DNA from 3 places in the Agrobacterium sp. CG160-95 genome. Region 2 is predicted to be linked to each of the others. Evidence: predicted binding sites of a transcription regulator. Region 2 holds the regulator's gene; each other region holds the start of a gene.
The links. The regulator HrcA, encoded in region 2, represses chaperone genes, less so after heat shock. The targets are predictions, from matches to a motif close to GTTAGCACTCNCNNNNNGNGAGTGCTAAC.
Positions count from the first base shown of each region.

Region 1: a site for HrcA is predicted at 2,044-2,072, ahead of groES (co-chaperone GroES). Genes of this name have one in related genera too.
Region 3: a site for HrcA is predicted at 2,893-2,921, ahead of groES (co-chaperone GroES). Genes of this name have one in related genera too.

Region 1 is NZ_JBNWDU010000001.1:757,823-763,688, reverse strand. It holds gene groL (chaperonin GroEL) at 1-1,615, opposite strand, end outside; gene groES (co-chaperone GroES) at 1,690-1,986, opposite strand; gene ACQZ63_RS03850 (TIGR01459 family HAD-type hydrolase) at 2,356-3,204, shown strand; gene ACQZ63_RS03845 (bifunctional riboflavin kinase/FAD synthetase) at 3,248-4,228, shown strand; gene ileS (isoleucine--tRNA ligase) at 4,497-5,866, shown strand, end outside.
Region 2 is NZ_JBNWDU010000001.1:1,093,669-1,099,534, forward strand. It holds gene rpoN (RNA polymerase factor sigma-54) at 1-344, shown strand, start outside; gene hpf (ribosome hibernation-promoting factor, HPF/YfiA family) at 579-1,160, shown strand; gene ptsN (PTS IIA-like nitrogen regulatory protein PtsN) at 1,243-1,704, shown strand; gene grpE (nucleotide exchange factor GrpE) at 1,834-2,469, opposite strand; gene hrcA (heat-inducible transcriptional repressor HrcA) at 2,583-3,674, opposite strand; gene rph (ribonuclease PH) at 3,811-4,527, shown strand; gene rdgB (RdgB/HAM1 family non-canonical purine NTP pyrophosphatase) at 4,545-5,189, shown strand; gene hemW (radical SAM family heme chaperone HemW) at 5,195-5,866, shown strand, end outside.
Region 3 is NZ_JBNWDU010000010.1:63,946-69,811, reverse strand. It holds gene ACQZ63_RS25560 (DUF4334 domain-containing protein) at 1-36, shown strand, start outside; gene ACQZ63_RS25555 (LysR substrate-binding domain-containing protein) at 86-484, shown strand; gene groL (chaperonin GroEL) at 754-2,382, opposite strand; gene groES (co-chaperone GroES) at 2,431-2,745, opposite strand; gene ACQZ63_RS25540 (usg protein) at 3,023-3,295, shown strand; gene ACQZ63_RS25535 (hypothetical protein) at 3,391-3,681, shown strand; gene ACQZ63_RS25530 (Hsp20 family protein) at 4,040-4,513, shown strand; gene ACQZ63_RS25525 (DUF982 domain-containing protein) at 4,591-4,890, shown strand; gene ACQZ63_RS25520 (hypothetical protein) at 4,946-5,170, shown strand; gene ACQZ63_RS25515 (response regulator) at 5,379-5,786, shown strand; gene ACQZ63_RS25510 (response regulator) at 5,779-5,866, shown strand, end outside.

The DNA.
Region 1 (5,866 bases), 340 kb from region 2:
TGCCGCCGCCAGGCATCTGGGGCATTGCCGATTCCTTCTTAGGAAGTTCGGCGATCATGGCTTCGGTGGTGATCAGCAGCGAAGCAACCGAAGCTGCGTTCTGCAGAGCCGTGCGAACAACCTTGACCGGGTCGACGATGCCGAGCTGGATCAGGTCGCCATATTCGCCGGTCTGGGCGTTGTAGCCGTAGTTGTCTTCGTTCCGGTCGAGGATCTTGCCAACAACGATGGAAGCTTCGTCACCTGCGTTTTCTGCAATCTGGCGAACCAGAGACTGCAGAGCCTTGCGCACGATATTGATGCCGGCTTCCTGGTCGTCGTTCTCACCCTTGACGGTGATCTTCGTGGAAGAACGCAGCAGGGCAACGCCGCCGCCCGGTACGATGCCTTCCTGAACAGCAGCGCGCGTCGCGTTGAGAGCGTCGTCGATGCGGTCCTTCTTTTCCTTCACTTCAACTTCCGTCGAACCGCCAACGCGGATCACGGCAACGCCGCCAGCGAGCTTGGCAAGACGTTCCTGCAGCTTTTCGCGGTCGTAGTCGGAAGTGGTTTCTTCGATCTGCGCCTTGATCTGGGCAACACGGCCTTCGATGTCGGACTTCTGGCCAGCACCGTCAACGATCGTGGTGTTTTCCTTGGAGATCGAAACCTTCTTCGACTTGCCGAGCATGTCGAGGGTAACGCTTTCGAGCTTGATGCCGAGATCTTCGGAAATGACGGTACCACCGGTCAGGATGGCGATGTCTTCCAGCATGGCCTTGCGGCGGTCGCCGAAGCCAGGAGCCTTGACGGCAGCGATCTTGAGGCCGCCACGCAGCTTGTTGACGACGAGCGTTGCAAGGGCTTCGCCTTCTACGTCTTCAGCGATGATGACGAGCGGCTTGCCAGTCTGAACGACAGCTTCGAGAACAGGCAGCATGGCCTGGAGGTTCGAAAGCTTCTTTTCGTGCAGAAGGATGTATGCGTCTTCGAGGTCCGCAACCATCTTTTCCGGGTTGGTCACGAAGTAAGGCGACAGGTAGCCGCGGTCGAACTGCATGCCTTCGACGACTTCGAGTTCGGTTTCAGCGGTCTTGGCTTCTTCAACGGTGATGACGCCTTCGTTGCCGACGCGCTGCATTGCTTCAGCAATGTCGAGACCGATCTGACGCTCGCCGTTTGCAGAGATCGTGCCGACCTGTGCAACTTCTTCCGAAGTGTTGATCTTCTTGGCCTTGGCCTGAAGGTCCTTGACGACTTCAGCAACGGCCAGATCGATACCGCGCTTGAGGTCCATCGGGTTCATGCCGGCAGCAACTGCCTTTGCACCTTCGCGAACGATGGCCTGGGCCAGAACCGTTGCGGTGGTGGTGCCGTCACCGGCGATGTCGTTGGTCTTGGAGGCAACTTCGCGAACGAGCTGTGCGCCCATGTTCTCGAACTTGTCTTCGAGTTCGATTTCCTTGGCGACCGAAACGCCGTCCTTGGTGATGCGCGGTGCGCCGAAGGACTTGTCGATAACGACGTTACGACCCTTCGGGCCGAGGGTGACCTTCACTGCATCAGCGAGAATGTCGACGCCCTTGAGCATCTTTTCGCGCGCTGTGCGGCCGAATTTGACTTCTTTGGCTGCCATTTTCAAAACTCCTGGTTTCGAATGGCCGGACGGGGTCCGGCTTGAAATTTAAGGAAACGATGGGTGCGGCGAAATCAGCCGATGATACCCATGATGTCGGCTTCCTTCATGATCAGAAGGTCTTCGCCGTCGAGCTTGACTTCGGTGCCCGACCACTTGCCGAACAGGACGCGATCGCCAACCTTGACGTCGAGAGCGACGACCTTGCCGGCCTCATCGCGAGCGCCGGAACCGACGGCGACGATTTCGCCTTCCTGCGGCTTTTCCTTGGCGGTATCGGGAATGATGATGCCGCCCTTGGTCTTTGCTTCGGACTCAACGCGACGAACGACGACGCGATCATGAAGCGGGCGGAAATTGGTGCTTGTCATTGCCTAATCCCTCGATCAAATGACTTCAGGAACCTTTTGCAGGTTCACGTGATGGGTGTTAGCACTCCTCTTGTTGGAGTGCCAGCAAAGCCGAGATAAGGAGGCGTCCGCCCGGAGTCAAGAACGCATTGCCGGAAAAATTTCACGGCCTATGGTTACCAGCGTTCCATGACAGAAAATTTCCACGCTATGACGGACGAGGACAAATCGCTCTTTTTCAGGCAGCCTTCGTTTTCGGCGTAGAGGGGTTTTATGTTCGGATGGTGGCCGGTGGTCCGGAGGCAGGCCTGGCGCCGCTTTTTTCCTTGCCATCGGCGTCCTGCTTTGCCATGTGACGCACACCCTTTTTTCGCACCCGGAAAGCATATCATGGCCCATCGCATTCTCACCCTCGGCGAAATCACTGATGGGTTCGACGTTGTTCTTTCGGATGTCTGGGGCGTGCTGCATAATGGTGTCAGCGCTTTCCCGGATGCGGCGGTTGCGCTGCACGACGCGCGCAAGGCCGGCAAGACCGTGGTGCTCATCACCAATTCGCCGCGTCCGGCCCCCGGTGTCATCGCCCAGCTTCGCGTTCTCGGCGTGCCGGATGAGGCCTATGACCGCATCATCACATCGGGAGACGTCACCCGGGGCCTGATCGCGGAAGGCCCAAGAAAAGTCTTTCTGCTCGGCCCCGAGCGTGACATGCCGCTGCTGGAAGGTCTCGATGTCGAACGGGTCGGCGAGGCGGAAGCGGAATCCGTCGTCTGCACCGGTTTCTTCGATGACGAGACGGAAACGCCGGAAGACTATACGGAAATGTTGAAAGGCTTCATCGCCCGCAAGGCGCCGATGATCTGCGCCAACCCCGATCTGGTGGTAGAGCGCGGCGAGCGCATCATTCCCTGCGCCGGCGCCATGGCCGCATATTACGAACAGCTTGGCGGCGAAGTCCGTATTGCCGGCAAACCGCACGCGCCGATCTATGAAGCCTGCCTTGCGGCGGCGAAAGAAGTGCGCGGCGATTTCCCGAAGGATCGCGTGCTCGCCATTGGCGATGGCATGCCGACGGATGTGAAGGGCGCAATTGCGAGCGGCCTCAACCTTCTTTATATCAGCGGCGGCATTCACGCCGCCGAATATACGCTGAATGGCCAGACGGACGAGGCGCTTCTGAACGCCTATCTGAAGGGGCAGGGCGCGGCTCCCGGCTGGTGGATGCCCCGCCTTGCCTAGGAAACGTCTGGCGTAAGCCGGCGTAAACAATGGATCGACTGCAATGACCGTCTTTCATCGCAATGAAAAAAAGGAGCCGCTGCCTGAAGGCTTGCGCGGCGGCGTCATCGCGATCGGCAATTTCGATGGTGTGCATCGCGGCCACCGTGCCGTTCTGGACCGTGCGCTGGAACTGGCCGAGGCGCGTGGCGTACCGGCACTGGTGCTGACCTTCGAACCGCATCCCCGTTCCGTCTTCCGCCCCGAAACGCCGGTCTTCCGCCTGACGCCTGCGCCGTTGAAAGCACGTATTCTCGAGGCCATCGGTTTCCGCTCGGTCATCGAATACCCATTTGACCGCGAGTTTTCGCAGCGCTCGGCGGAAGAGTTCGTCAATTCCATTCTGGTCGACTGGCTGGGCGCCAGCGCCGTCGTCACCGGCTTTGATTTCCATTTCGGCAAGGGCCGCGAAGGTGGCCCGGCATTTCTGATGGCGGCCGGCAAGCGCAACGGCTTCGACGTGACGCTCGTGGATGCCTTTCGCGACGAGGGTGCGGATGTCGTCTCCTCTAGCCGTATCCGCTCGCTTCTGTGCGAAGGAGATGTGGCAGGTGCCGCCGGACAACTCGGGTATCGTTTCACGGTGGAAAGTGAAGTCATCGGCGGCCAGAAGCTGGGGCGAACTCTGGGTTACCCAACGGCCAACATGGCGCTTTCACCCGAAACGGAGCTGAAAGCCGGCATCTATGCCGTGCGGTTCCGCCGCCCCGACGGGGCGATTTACGATGGCGTTGCAAGCTTCGGTTACCGCCCGACGGTCACCGATAACGGTGCGGCACTTCTGGAAACCTACGTCTTCGATTTTTCCGGTGATCTCTACGGTGAGGTCTGTTCGGTATCGTTCTTCGGGCACCTGCGTGACGAGCTGAAATTTGACGGCTTGGACCCTCTGGTCGCGCAGATCAGGCGGGATGAGGAAGAGGCGCGGGCGATGCTGTCAGGCGTGCGGCCGCTCAGTGAATTGGATGCGAAGATAGCATTTTGAGCGGGCAGATAATCCTGTCCCGGATTGTCGTCGCTTTTCACTTCCTTTTTGCCGGAAAACCGCATAAACAACCGGCCATGTCCCAATACCGGTTGCTGTTTAAAGTTGAGATAGGCCGAATTATTGGCCCGGCCTTCCGCCCGCTCTGAAGAGCCGGAAGGTCCGGGATTTTGGCGCTCGTCATGGCATTTGACATGGCGCTTTCCGTATTTGCCCTCTTTGAAATTGAGACGGCGCGACCGACACGGCGCGCAACAACGGTACAATTATGAGCGACACCGCAGAAAAATTCGACTATTCCTCGACCCTCTATTTGCCGCAAACGGATTTCCCGATGCGTGCCGGCCTGCCGCAGAAAGAACCGGAAACGGTGAAGCGCTGGCAGGAAATGGGGCTGTATAAAAAGCTCCGCGCCTCCGCCGCCGGTCGCGAGAAATTCGTGCTGCATGATGGCCCGCCCTATGCCAACGGCAACATCCACATCGGCCATGCGCTGAACAAGATCCTGAAAGACGTCATCACCCGCTCGTTCCAGATGCGCGGTTTCGACGCCAATTACGTGCCCGGCTGGGATTGCCACGGCCTGCCGATCGAATGGAAGATCGAGGAAGCCTACCGCGCCAAGGGCAAGAACAAGGACGAGGTTCCGGTCAACGAGTTCCGCAGGGAATGCCGTGACTTCGCGGCTGGCTGGATCAAGGTTCAGTCGGAAGAGTTCAAGCGCCTCGGCATCGAGGGTGACTTCGAAAACCCCTACACAACCATGAACTTCCACGCGGAAGCCCGCATAGCCGGCGAACTGCTGAAGATCGCCAAGAGCGGCCAGCTCTATCGCGGTTCCAAGCCGATCATGTGGTCGGTTGTCGAGCGCACCGCGCTGGCGGAAGCCGAGGTCGAGTATCACGACGTTGAAAGCGACATGATCTGGGTGAAGTTCCCGGTGAAGGACGCTGCGCCAGCTCTTTCCGGCGTCTCTGTCGTCATCTGGACAACCACGCCGTGGACCATCCCCGGCAACCGCGCCATCGCCTTCTCCTCGCGGGTCGAATATGGCCTGTTCGAAGTCGAAAGCGCGCAGAACGATTTCGGTCCGCAGCCGGGTGAAAAGCTGATCTTCGCCAGAAAGCTTGCCGATGAGGCTGCCGCCAAGGCGAAGGTGACCTTCAAGTTCGTGCGCGATGTGAAAGCTGAAGAACTGGCCGCCATCACCTGCGCCCATCCTTTGGCGTCGCTTGGCTACGATTTCCCGGTTCCGCTTCTCGATGGCGACCACGTCACCGACGATGCAGGCACGGGCTTCGTGCACACCGCGCCGAGCCATGGCCGCGAGGACTTTGACGTCTGGACCGCGCATCAGCGTGAGCTGGAAGCGCGCGGCGTTTCGCCGGCCATCCCGTTCCCCGTTGGCGATGACGGTTTCTACACCGAGGACGCACTCGGTTTCGGCCCGTCTGCCGAAGGCGGCGCGGCCCGCGTCATGGATGATAACGGCAAGAAGGGCGATGCCAACGACCGCGTCATCAAGGCGCTGATCGCGGCCAACAACCTGTTCGCGCGCGGCCGTCTGAAGCACAGCTATCCGCATAGCTGGCGCTCCAAGAAGCCGGTGATCTTCCGCAACACGCCGCAGTGGTTTGT
Region 2 (5,866 bases):
TCAAGATGCACGAATCCACCGTCAGCCGGGTGACGTCGAAAAAATATATGCTGACGCCGCGCGGCCTGTTCGAGCTGAAGTATTTCTTCAGTGTTTCCATCAGCTCGGTGGAAGGCGGTGACAGCCATTCTGCAGAAGCGGTGCGTCACCGCATCAAGGCGATGATCGCGCAGGAGGCCGCCGACGCAGTGCTTTCCGATGACGATATCGTCGATAATCTGAAAAAGAGCGGTATCGATCTTGCCCGCCGCACGGTGGCCAAATATCGCGAGGCGATGAACATCCCATCCTCCGTTCAGAGACGGCGCGAGAAGAAGGCCCTGGCCAGACTGTCGGCGTTCTGAGCGGTGGCGCTGGTCACGTTTTCAGGGCTTTCCAGCCGCACCATTGACTCTTGCTACGGCAAGGGCTAGAAGCCCGCCGCACACGTAAGCAAGGTCATTTGTAACGGATTCATCTCCACCGTCCATGGGCGTAAAATTCGAATGGGGGCTTTTAAAGGCCTTCGAAACGCTTGGATGCGCGCGCGGCTTGACGTAAGCTGGTACTCGCAAATCACTACAAAAAGGAAATTTTCCATGAGTGTGCGTGTATCTGGTAAACATATGGAGATCGGCGAATCTTTCCGGCAGCGGATTGAGGACAATATAGGTCTGGCAGTTACCAAATACTTCGATGGGGGGTATTCAGGCCAAGTGACCGTAGAGAAGTCCGGATCGCGTTTTGCAGCCGATTGCAAACTGCATCTCGATACGGGTGTTGTATTGCATGCGGCGGGTCAGGCAAATGATCCGCAAGCGAGTTTCGATGCCGCCGCCGAGCGTATCGAGAAGCGCCTGCGTCGCTACAAACGGAAGCTGAAGGACCATCACCACAATGGTTCCGCGGCGAACGGCGCGATGTCGGAAATCGCCTATACGGTAATGGATGCTGTCCCCGATGAGGACCACGAGGTTCCGGAAGACTACGCACCCACGATCGTTGCGGAAAGTTCGAAACAGATAAAGACGATGTCCGTCGCCAGCGCCGTGATGGCGCTCGACATGACGGACGAACCGGTTCTGCTGTTCCGCAGCCCCGGCAAGGAATATCTCAACATCGTCTACCGACGACATGACGGCAATATTGGCTGGATCGACGCGGAAACGATCAAGAGCTGAACAGTCTGACAAGACATGGGAGGCAGAGCGCGAAAGCGTATCTGCCTCCTGCATCGTCTCGATGGCATGAAGGAAAAAGAGAATGGCGTTGGCAGATTTGCTGCAACAAGATGCGATTATTCCCGCCCTCAAGGTGAATTCCAAAAAGCAATTGCTTCAGGAGCTGGCCGCAAAGGCAGCCAGAATTACCGGAGTCTCGGAACGGGAAGTTTTCGACGTCATCCTCCAGCGTGAGAAACTCGGCTCCACCGGTGTGGGGCACGGCATTGCCATTCCGCATGGCAAGCTGAGCAGCATCCATCAGATCACCGGCGTCTTCGCACGTCTTGAAACACCTGTTGATTTCGAGGCGCTGGATGACCAGCCGGTCGATCTGGTTTTCCTGCTGCTTGCACCCGAAGGCGCCGGCGCGGATCATCTGAAGGCGCTGTCGAGAATTGCCCGTGCTTTACGCGACCCCGAGCTGGTGGCCAAGCTGCGCGCCACCGATTCCGACACGGCAATTTACGCCTTCCTCAATCAGGAGCAGGCGACCGCTGCCTGATCAAAGGCTGCCGACGGTCCTTTCCATGGACAAAAAAACGCGCCCTTGAGGCGCGTTTTTTATTGGAGCATTTCAAACAAAAGCGCGTCCCGGTTTTATATCCGGACGCGCTTTAGATGAGGGAATGCCTCACGCATCCTTCTCGTTGACGGAGGCGGTGCCCGGCTCGGGCGCTGCGGCGGTCTCCACCTTCGGGCCACCCTTTGAGACGCCAACCATGGCGGGGCGCAGCACCCGGTCACCGATGGTGAAACCGGCCTGAACCACCTGCAGTACCGTGTTGTTCGGAACTGCCGTGTTCGGAATTTCGAACATCGCCTGGTGGAAATTCGGATCGAATTTCTGGCCTTCCGCATCGATCTTTTTGACGCCATGGCGCTCCAGCGTCGAGAGCATCGAGCGCTCCGTCATCTCGACACCTTCGATCAGGCCGTTGAGACCGGCTTCGCCATTGGTCTTGAGTTCGTCCGGAATGGCTTCAAGAGCGCGGCGAAGATTGTCGGAAACGGCAAGCATGTCGCGCGCGAAAGCGGCGAGAGAATAGGCCTTCGCATCCTTGACTTCGCGTTCGGTGCGGCGACGAAGATTGTCCATTTCTGCTGCAAGACGCAGGAACTTGTCGCGCAGATCGGCATTTTCGGCCCTGAGCAGTTCGATCGGATCGGGCTCGGCAGCTTCCGCCGTCTCTTCCCCTGTAAATGCGGGTTCGACAAACTCTTCGGCGACGTCCGCGTCAGGTCCGGGCTTTTTCGTATCGTCGGTCATGACGTTCTCCAGATTTGAATATTGTTGGTTGCGCCCGATATCGAGGTTTGAAGGGCAAAAATCAAGGCTTGCGGCGAAAAGCTTGCCGCATTCTCTAACCTTGCGGGCTTGTCCTATCTCTGCTTTCGGGAAAGGCGGGCCATAATTTGTGCGGTGTAGTCCACCATAGGCACGATACGGGCGTAATTGAGCCTCGTGGGACCGATGACGCCGACGGCACCCACAACGCGATTTTCCTCATCACGATAAGGTGCCACGATCAATGACGAGCCTGACAGCGAGAAGAGCTTGTTTTCCGAGCCGATGAAAATCCTGACGCCTGAGCCACTTTCTGCAAGGTTGAGGATCTCGATGAGGTTTTCCTTGCGTTCCAGATCGTCGAACAGCAGGCGCACACGATCGATATCTTCCTCACCGGCCAGACCTTCCAGCAGGTTGGAGCGTCCGCGGACGATGAGGCGGCCGAGCTTGCCCTCTTCATTGTCGCCCGCCCATATGGCGAGACCACGTTCAATGAGGTCCTGCGCGAGCGTGCCGAGTTCCGACTGCAATTCGGCACGCTGCGTCTGAAACTGGCCCCGCAGTTCCTGCAGCGTCTGCCCGGAAAGATGGGCATTGATGAAATTTGCCGCCTCTGTCAATTGCGATGACGAAATGCCGACCGGCAATTCGATGATACGGTTTTCGACCTGATTGTGGTCCCCTACCAGCACGGCAAGCGCCTTGGTGGGCTCCAGCCGGATGAATTCAACGTGCTTGAGAATGACGTCGCTCTTGGCCGTCAGCACCAGGCCGGCACCGCGCGACATGCCTGAAAGCATGCGGCTTGCCTCCGTCAGCAACCCTTCCAGCGATTGCTCGTGGCCGGCGACCGGACCGATCTGGCGGTCGATACTGGCTCTCTCATCGGCGGGCAGATCGCCCACCTGCATGAATGCGTCCACGAAGAAGCGTAGCCCCGTCTGGGTGGGCAGGCGACCGGCGCTGATATGCGGCGAATAGATGAGACCCAGTTCCTCGAGGTCGCTCATGACGTTGCGAACGGAGGCCGGTGAAAGCGACATCGGCAACAGCCGCGACAGGCTGCGCGACCCCAAGGGTTCGCCGGTGTCGAGATAGCCTTCGACGATGCGCCGGAAAATCTCCCGCGACCGTTCATCCAGCAACGATGCCTGATCTTTTGAAAGCGGTGCGGAAAAGCCCATATCATCCGTTCTTTATCGTCAAAACTCTGTCCGTACCAATATAATGCGTTGCACCGCTGCGGCAAAATGGAAATTGGCTTTGCAAAACCCCGGGGCGCGCCTTAGAAGGCAGGAACCAACATGGAGAGTGGATCATATGCGGCCTTCAGGCAGAAAAACCGATCAGATGCGCAAGGTTTCCTTCGAGCGCAATTTCTCGAAACATGCCGAAGGTTCCTGTCTGGTCAAATTTGGTGATACGCATGTGCTCGTCACCGCAAGCCTTGAGGAAAAGACGCCGCCGTGGCTGCGCAACAGCGGCAAGGGCTGGGTCACCGCCGAATACGGCATGCTGCCGCGTTCCACTCATGAGCGGATGAAACGCGAGGCCTCAGCCGGCAAGCAGGGCGGACGCACGCAGGAAATCCAGCGCCTTATCGGCCGCTCGCTGCGCGCAGTGGTCGACCTGCAGGCGCTTGGCGAGCGCCAGATCAGCATCGACTGCGACGTCATTCAGGCCGATGGCGGCACGCGCACGGCTTCCATCACCGGGGCATGGATCGCCCTGCATGATTGCCTGAAGTGGATGGAAACTCGCAACATGATCAAGGTCGAGAAGGTCCTGAAAGACCATATCGCCGCGATCTCCTGCGGCATCTTTGCAAAACAGCCGGTCATCGATCTCGATTATCTCGAGGATTCCTCCGCCGAGACCGATGCGAATTTCGTCATCACCGGCTCCGGCGGCATCGTCGAGGTGCAGGGAACCGCGGAAGGCGCCCCCTTCTCCGAAGAGGAATTCCTGACGCTGCTCGGTCTTGCAAAGGCCGGATGCAGCGAACTGGTCGCCCTTCAGAAGCAGGCAATCGCCTGAGCCGACAGGAAAACGTCATGCGCAAGCTCGATACCAGAACGATCGTTGTCGCCAGCCACAACAAGGGCAAGATCGCCGAAATCGCCGACCTGATCGGGCCTTTCGGCTTTTCAGCCAAATCGGCTGCGGAGCTGAACTTCGTGGAGCCGGACGAGACAGGCACCACCTTTGAGGAAAATGCTGCCATCAAGGCGCTTGCGTCTGCGAAGGCGTCCGGCCTGCCGGCTCTGTCTGACGATTCCGGTCTGGTGATCGATGCGCTGGATGGCGCGCCGGGCGTTTACACCGCCAATTGGGCTGAAACGGCTGACGGTACGCGCGACTTCGCCATGGCCATGCAGAAGGTCGAGGATGCGCTTGCCGAACGCGGTGCAACGAAGCCGGAAGACCGCACGGGCCGCTTCGTCAGCGTGCTGTGCCTTGCCTGGCCGGACGGGCATGTCGAATATTTTCGCGGCGAGGTGGAAGGCACGGTGGCGTGGCCACCGCGCGGAACAAGCGGTTTCGGCTATGACCCCATCTTCAAACCGGAAGGTTACGACACCACATTCGGTGAAATGACCGCAGACGAAAAACACGGCTGGAAGCACGGCGATGCGTTTGCGCTCTCCCACCGTGCCCGCGCGTTCAAAAAATTCGTCGAAACCTGTCTGGAGGCATGAACCCGATGACCGGGGAGCACCAACTTTCTGCCCCCGGCGCGTCGCTTCTGCCGGATACGGGCGATCCCGGTTTCGGGATCTATCTGCACTGGCCCTTCTGTGCGGCCAAATGCCCCTATTGCGATTTCAACAGCCATGTCCGCCACCGCCCGGTGGATCAGGAACGGTTCACTGCGGCGTTCCTCAGCGAAATGGCAAAGATGCGGGCGCTCAGCGGTCCGCGTGTCGTTACCAGCATTTTCATGGGCGGCGGCACACCTTCGCTGATGGACCCGCAGACCGTAGGCGCGCTTCTTGATGGCGTTTCGCGCTTCTGGCATGTGCCTGATGGTATCGAGATCACCATGGAGGCCAATCCTTCAAGCGTCGAGGCGGAGCGGTTTCGCGGTTACCGGGCAGCCGGCGTCAATCGCGTCTCGCTCGGCGTCCAGGCGCTGAACGACCGGGACCTGAAGTTCCTTGGCCGTCTGCATGATGTTGCCGATGCGCTTAAAGCCATCCGGCTGGCGCGGGAAATTTTTCCGCGCATGTCCTTCGATCTGATTTACGCCCGCCCGAACCAGACGGTGGCCGAATGGGACGCTGAGCTGAAGGAAGCCGTCTCCTACGCCGTCGACCATCTGTCGCTCTATCAGCTCACTATCGAGGAAGGCACGCCGTTTTACGGGCTGCACAAG
Region 3 (5,866 bases), on a different contig from region 2:
TATTTCTTCGAGCTCGAGCGCGTTGAAGAGGTGTGAATCTACGCGGCAGGCCCGGCCTGCCGCATCAGGCTGTTGCTTATCGAATATGCGGGTCGCTGTTGCGCTTGCTGCTGTGGGCGACAAAACTGCCGATTTCCGGCGCGAGCAGATCGTGCCGCTCAGCGAACGCGACAAAAACCGCGCGGGCCGTCTGCGCTACCTTCTGCCAGAGATCATCCCGGCGTTCGGACTGCGCCATCCGCTCGTCGAGCTTGAACTTCATCATGAAGAACGCCTCATCGATGTCGTCGCGCAGGGATGCGATGCCGGCATCCGGTTGAGCAAGACCGTCCCGGGCGACATTATCGGCGTGCGGGTCGGCAAGCCACTCCGCTGGATCGCCGTAGCGTCGCCCGCCTACATCGAGCAACGCGGCCGCCCCGAGCATCCGACCGATCTCATGGATTACCGCTGCATCCGCATGGATCCGATCCAAAGACCTTGATCGATCAAGCATGGTCGATCTGCACGATAGCGAATTCTCTCAATCATGGCGTCCCGACCAGGCTAGACGTGGCCTGATTGCTGGAGCGCAATGATCCGTTGCGCGAAGGCGCTGATCGTCGATGGAAGCCCGCCAATAGCGGGCCAGCATCACCTTGACGGAGCGGTTGCTGAGCTTTCACCGTTATTCTTGTATTCGCTCGGCGAGCAGGGAAAAGCTTCCGAGATTTGGCCCGCCCCGGTGAATTGGGACGGGCCACCGTTGTCTGTTTAGAAGTCCATGCCGGCGCCGGCGGGCAGGGCTGGAGCGGCGTCCTTCTTCGGCTTCTCTGCTATCATCGCTTCTGTCGTGACCAGCAGGCCGGCGACCGAGGCAGCGTCCTGCAGGGCGGTTCGCACCACCTTGGCCGGGTCAATGACGCCTTGAGCGTAGAGATCACCATACTCACCTGTCTGGGCGTTCCAGCCGAAGGAAAGGTCAGTCTTTTCGCGCAGCTTGCCGACGACGATCGAACCTTCGGCCCCTGCATTCTCGGCGATCTGGCGAGCGGGCGCCTCGATCGCCCGGCGGACGATGTCGATCCCAACCCGCTGATCGTCGTTGGCTGTCGGCAGACCGTCCAGCGCCTTCACAGCGCGCAGCAGGGCAACACCGCCGCCCGGCAGGATGCCCTCTTCGACAGCGGCACGGGTCGCATGAAGGGCGTCATCGACGCGATCCTTCTTCTCCTTCACCTCGACTTCGGTCGATCCGCCGACACGGATGACAGCAACGCCGCCGGCGAGCTTGGCAAGACGTTCCTGCAGCTTGTCACGGTCGTAGTCTGAGGTGGTCTCCTCGATCTGGGCGCGGATTTGCGCGACGCGGCTATCGATCTCGCCCTTGGAGCCGACCCCATCGATGATGGTGGTGTTTTCCTTCTCGATCGCTACCTTCTTGGCGCGACCAAGCATCTCGAGAGTGACATTTTCGAGCTTGATGCCGACGTCTTCGGAAATCACCGTGCCGCCGGTGAGGATGGCGATGTCTTCCAGCATGGCCTTGCGGCGGTCGCCGAAGCCAGGAGCCTTGACGGCGGCGATCTTCAGGCCGCCACGAAGCTTGTTGACGACGAGGGTCGCGAGCGCTTCGCCTTCGACGTCTTCAGCAATTATCAGCAGAGGCTTGCCGGACTTCACCACGGCTTCCAGCACCGGCAGCATTGCCTGGAGATTGGAGAGCTTTTTCTCATGGACGAGGATATACGGCTCTTCGAGTTCGACCCGCATCTTGTCCTGGTTGGTGACGAAATAGGGGCTTAGATAACCGCGGTCAAACTGCATGCCTTCGACGACTTCGAGTTCGGTTTCGGCGGTCTTGGCTTCCTCGACAGTGATGACGCCTTCGTTGCCGACCTTTTCCATCGCTTCGGCCAGATACTTGCCGATCTCCTCGTCGCCATTGGCCGAGATGGTTCCGACCTGGGCGATTTCGGAATTGCTGGTGATCTTGCGGGCGTTGGCCTTCAGTTCCTTGACCACCGCATCGACGGCAATGTCTATCCCGCGCTTCAGGTCCATCGGGTTCATGCCGGAGGCAACAGCCTTGGCACCTTCTTTGACGATCGCCTGGGCAAGAACGGTCGCCGTGGTGGTGCCGTCGCCGGCAAGGTCATTGGTCTTCGATGCCACTTCGCGCAGCATCTGGGCGCCCATGTTCTCGAACTTGTCTTCCAGCTCGATTTCCTTGGCAACCGACACACCGTCCTTGGTAATGCGCGGCGCGCCGAACGACTTGTCGATTACGACGTTGCGGCCTTTCGGGCCAAGTGTAACTTTCACCGCGTTAGCGAGAACGTCGACCCCACGCAGCATGCGTTCACGGGCATCGGTGTTGAATTTGACTTCTTTCGCAGCCATTTGTTCACTCCTTCAATAGGCAGCTTTTTGACTGATGTACGCGCGGCCTTACGCTGCCCGCTTCTGCTCGGCCTGGGCTTCGATGATACCCATCACGTCACTTTCCTTCATGATCAGCAGGTCTTCGCCGTTGATCTTGATCTCGGTACCGGACCATTTGCCAAACAGGATGCGATCGCCGGCCTTGACGTCGAGCGCCTGGACCTGGCCAACGTCGTTCCGGGCGCCGGAGCCGACGGCGATGACTTCACCTTCCTGCGGCTTTTCCTTGGCGGTATCAGGGATGATAATCCCGCCCTTGGTCTTTTCTTCGGATTCGACCCGGCGGACGAGAATGCGATCATGTAGCGGTCTAAACGACATGTTTTCCTCCATGGACAAACAATGGTGACTTAGCTCTCCTGGCCGGATCGGATTGCCGCATCCGGCAGGATGCGAAACCTCCTTGAGCGTTTCGCGCGAAAAATTTATTTTCGAGATTTTCCGATTTCAAGAGGGTTCCGCAGAAAAATTAGCACTCGCGTGCGGCGGCTGCTAACATGCTGTAAAGGAACAATAAACGGCATTCGAAGTTGAAAAATTATTGATGCCGCAGCAGAGCTGCGTCATTCTTATGCCTGTCATGAAAAGGAGATGAAGCATGCAGTTTTCGTCGGATCTTGAGCGGCAGCTCAACGGTTATGGCCTTACCACAGCGCATATCCTCTATCGCATTCCCGACTTCGAAACCGTCCTCCAGACCTATGTCTGGCAGGACTACGACCTCGCTCCGGATTTCCCTGAAATGCGCAAATTCCTCGATTTCTGGCAGTCGTCCCTGGATGGGCCGCTGCATTCGGTTCGCTACAGTCATCAGCGGCTGATCGGGCCGAACGAATGGCGGTGTGTCGATGGTGAATTCAAGCTGCACTGAGGCTTGAATCTGATTTTGCCACTTCCTAGCTCACCCGGCGATCGGGGCTTGACGAGCCCGGTCGCTTGACCACGTCTGTATGGAGTGAGACCCGAATGGAAGAGAACATCAAAATCATCAAGAGTGCGAGCGTCCCGGAAAGGGAGGAGATCATCGTGGATTTCGCCCGGTGGCTTGAGACCACCTCACAGGAAGCGCTCGTCTATGGCGAAGGACGCTTTGCCGTGATGTCTGCGAACATGGCAGAAGCAATACGGGTCAATGCAGACGAACTTGCACGTGACAATCCGGAGGCGGCCGAGCGTGTCCTGCAGCAGGCCTGCGCCATGATATCGCAGTTCAAAGCTGCCTACCCTCATCGGATTCTCAGTCGGTCAATCCATTAAATCGAGGCACCAGGCGGATGGACTTCTCATGCTTCGCACCAATCATGCAAGCGCCTGGCCAAAGGCGATCGCTATGTCGTAGATGGGGGGCTCTTCTCATCGGTACCTGGAGATCATGCATTCACGGCGCCAATAGCGAGCGAGTGGTAAAAACGCCACTTTGACCTTGCCGCGCGATAGAATGTTGAAGCGCTGGTGCGGCTTCGAGAAGGGTGCAATTTTTTTCTGTCGCGGATCTTGAATCCGAAATTCGCCAAAACCAAATCGTTTGCCGCCAGCCGCTGATGAAGGGCTGGCATCGCCGGGAGCGCTACGTGTGGCATTCCCGTATCCATGTTGCTTCAAGGAGGATATGGCTATGGCAACATCTTTCGATTACGCACCTCTCTACCGCTCGAGCGTCGGCTTCGACCGGGTCTTCAATCTTTTGGAAAATGCCCAGCGTGGCCGCTCTACTAACGACTGGCCGCCCTACGACATCGTCAAGACCGACGACGACACCTACCGGATCTCGATCGCGGTGGCGGGCTTTGCCCGGGATGATCTCGACATCAGTTTCCAGTCCAATCTGCTGACTGTCACCGGCAAGAAGCAGGAGACTCCAACGGATGGCTACCTGCATCGTGGCATTGCCGGGCGTCCGTTCGAGCACCGCTTCGAACTTGCCGACCATGTCCGCGTGATTGGGGCGGATCTGAACAACGGGCTCCTGTCGATCGAGCTGATCCGTGAGATCCCTGAGGCTTTGAAGCCGCGGAAGATCACGATCCAGAGCACACCCGTTTTGACCTCGGTCGCTCCAGCGCAGATCGAGGCGCAAAAGGCGGCTTGATATCTACAATGATCCGCAAAATCAGGGCGCCGCTGGTACGGCGCCCGTCAACATTCGGGGTTGGAAAGGAGAGAGCAATGAAACCCGATATGTTCAGAAAACCTGTCACCATTCTTGTTGGCCTGGGCTTCCCGGCGGAAGTTCACAGTGTCATGGACGCCTACCGACACCTTGTCGAGTGGCCGGCCTCGTTCAGAGACACGGTACACACCGTTGCCATGAAAGCATGCCAGGCGGCGCTTCGCGGCGAGATCGAAGCGGAGACCGCGCGCGGCCTGTTCGCAGCCTTCGCAGAAAAACATGAGATTCTCGCCCCTGAGACGCCCGCGATCGCGGCTTCTCACATGCGGGGCGACCGCGGTCCCCACGTGCATTGAGGTGGTCTCAGTGAGAGACATCCGGTTGCAGCAGGTGGTCGACAGTGCAGTGACAATGGGGCCGACGGTTCTGATGCGAGGCATGCAGCTTCGACGGCCGATCGATGTTGTGAAAGCGTCATCTCTGTCGATCGATGATAAACGGACCATCCTTGCCGCATGGGCATCTGATTTCTATGCGGTCGACTCGGAGCCGGCGCTTCGGCAATTGCCCGGAACGCCAGAGCCTGTCCCGATCGACGAGATCCAGTCAGCCCTTGTCGAACTTGATGGGCGCTGAGCCGAAGATGTTTCGCGTTGGCTCGGCGACATTCTTCCTCGGTCGAAGGAAACGGGCCTCCCAGTTCAGGGATCCACTTGTCGGGTAATCACTAGGGTACTGAAATCTTACGTCGCTGCTTTGCGATGATCAAATAAAGCGGCAAGGGAACAATTTCGCACCCTTGCGTGTATGTCCAATCGCGACACATTCGCGCGCAAAAGGGGCGATGGTGATTTCAGCAGACAATTTAAACCTCCCCCAAGCTTCGGAATCAAGACGGCGCGTGTTGATCGCCGAGGATGAAATCCTTATCCGGATGGACATCGCAGACACGCTTCGTAAGCAAGGCTGGGAGGTCGTAGAAGCCGGAACGGCGGATGATGCCCTTGCCGTTCTGGCGCGAGACCAACAGTTCGAAATGGTGCTGACCGATGTTCATATGCCCGGTTCCCACACGGGCCTCGACCTGGCAAGGATGGTGAAACAGTCCTATCGGCACATCAAGGTTGCCGTCATGTCAGGACAGCATCGACCATCCGATGATGACCGACATCTGTTTGACCTGTTTCTGCAAAAGCCTGTTCCGAACATCGTAAGCGCGTTATCTCCGCTGGCAGGTAATATCGATGACTGAGGCGATAGCATCCGAAACGATCCTTCTGGTCGATGCCGATCCTCTCCAGCGCTCGACGGTCGGCCAATATTTGAGGGACT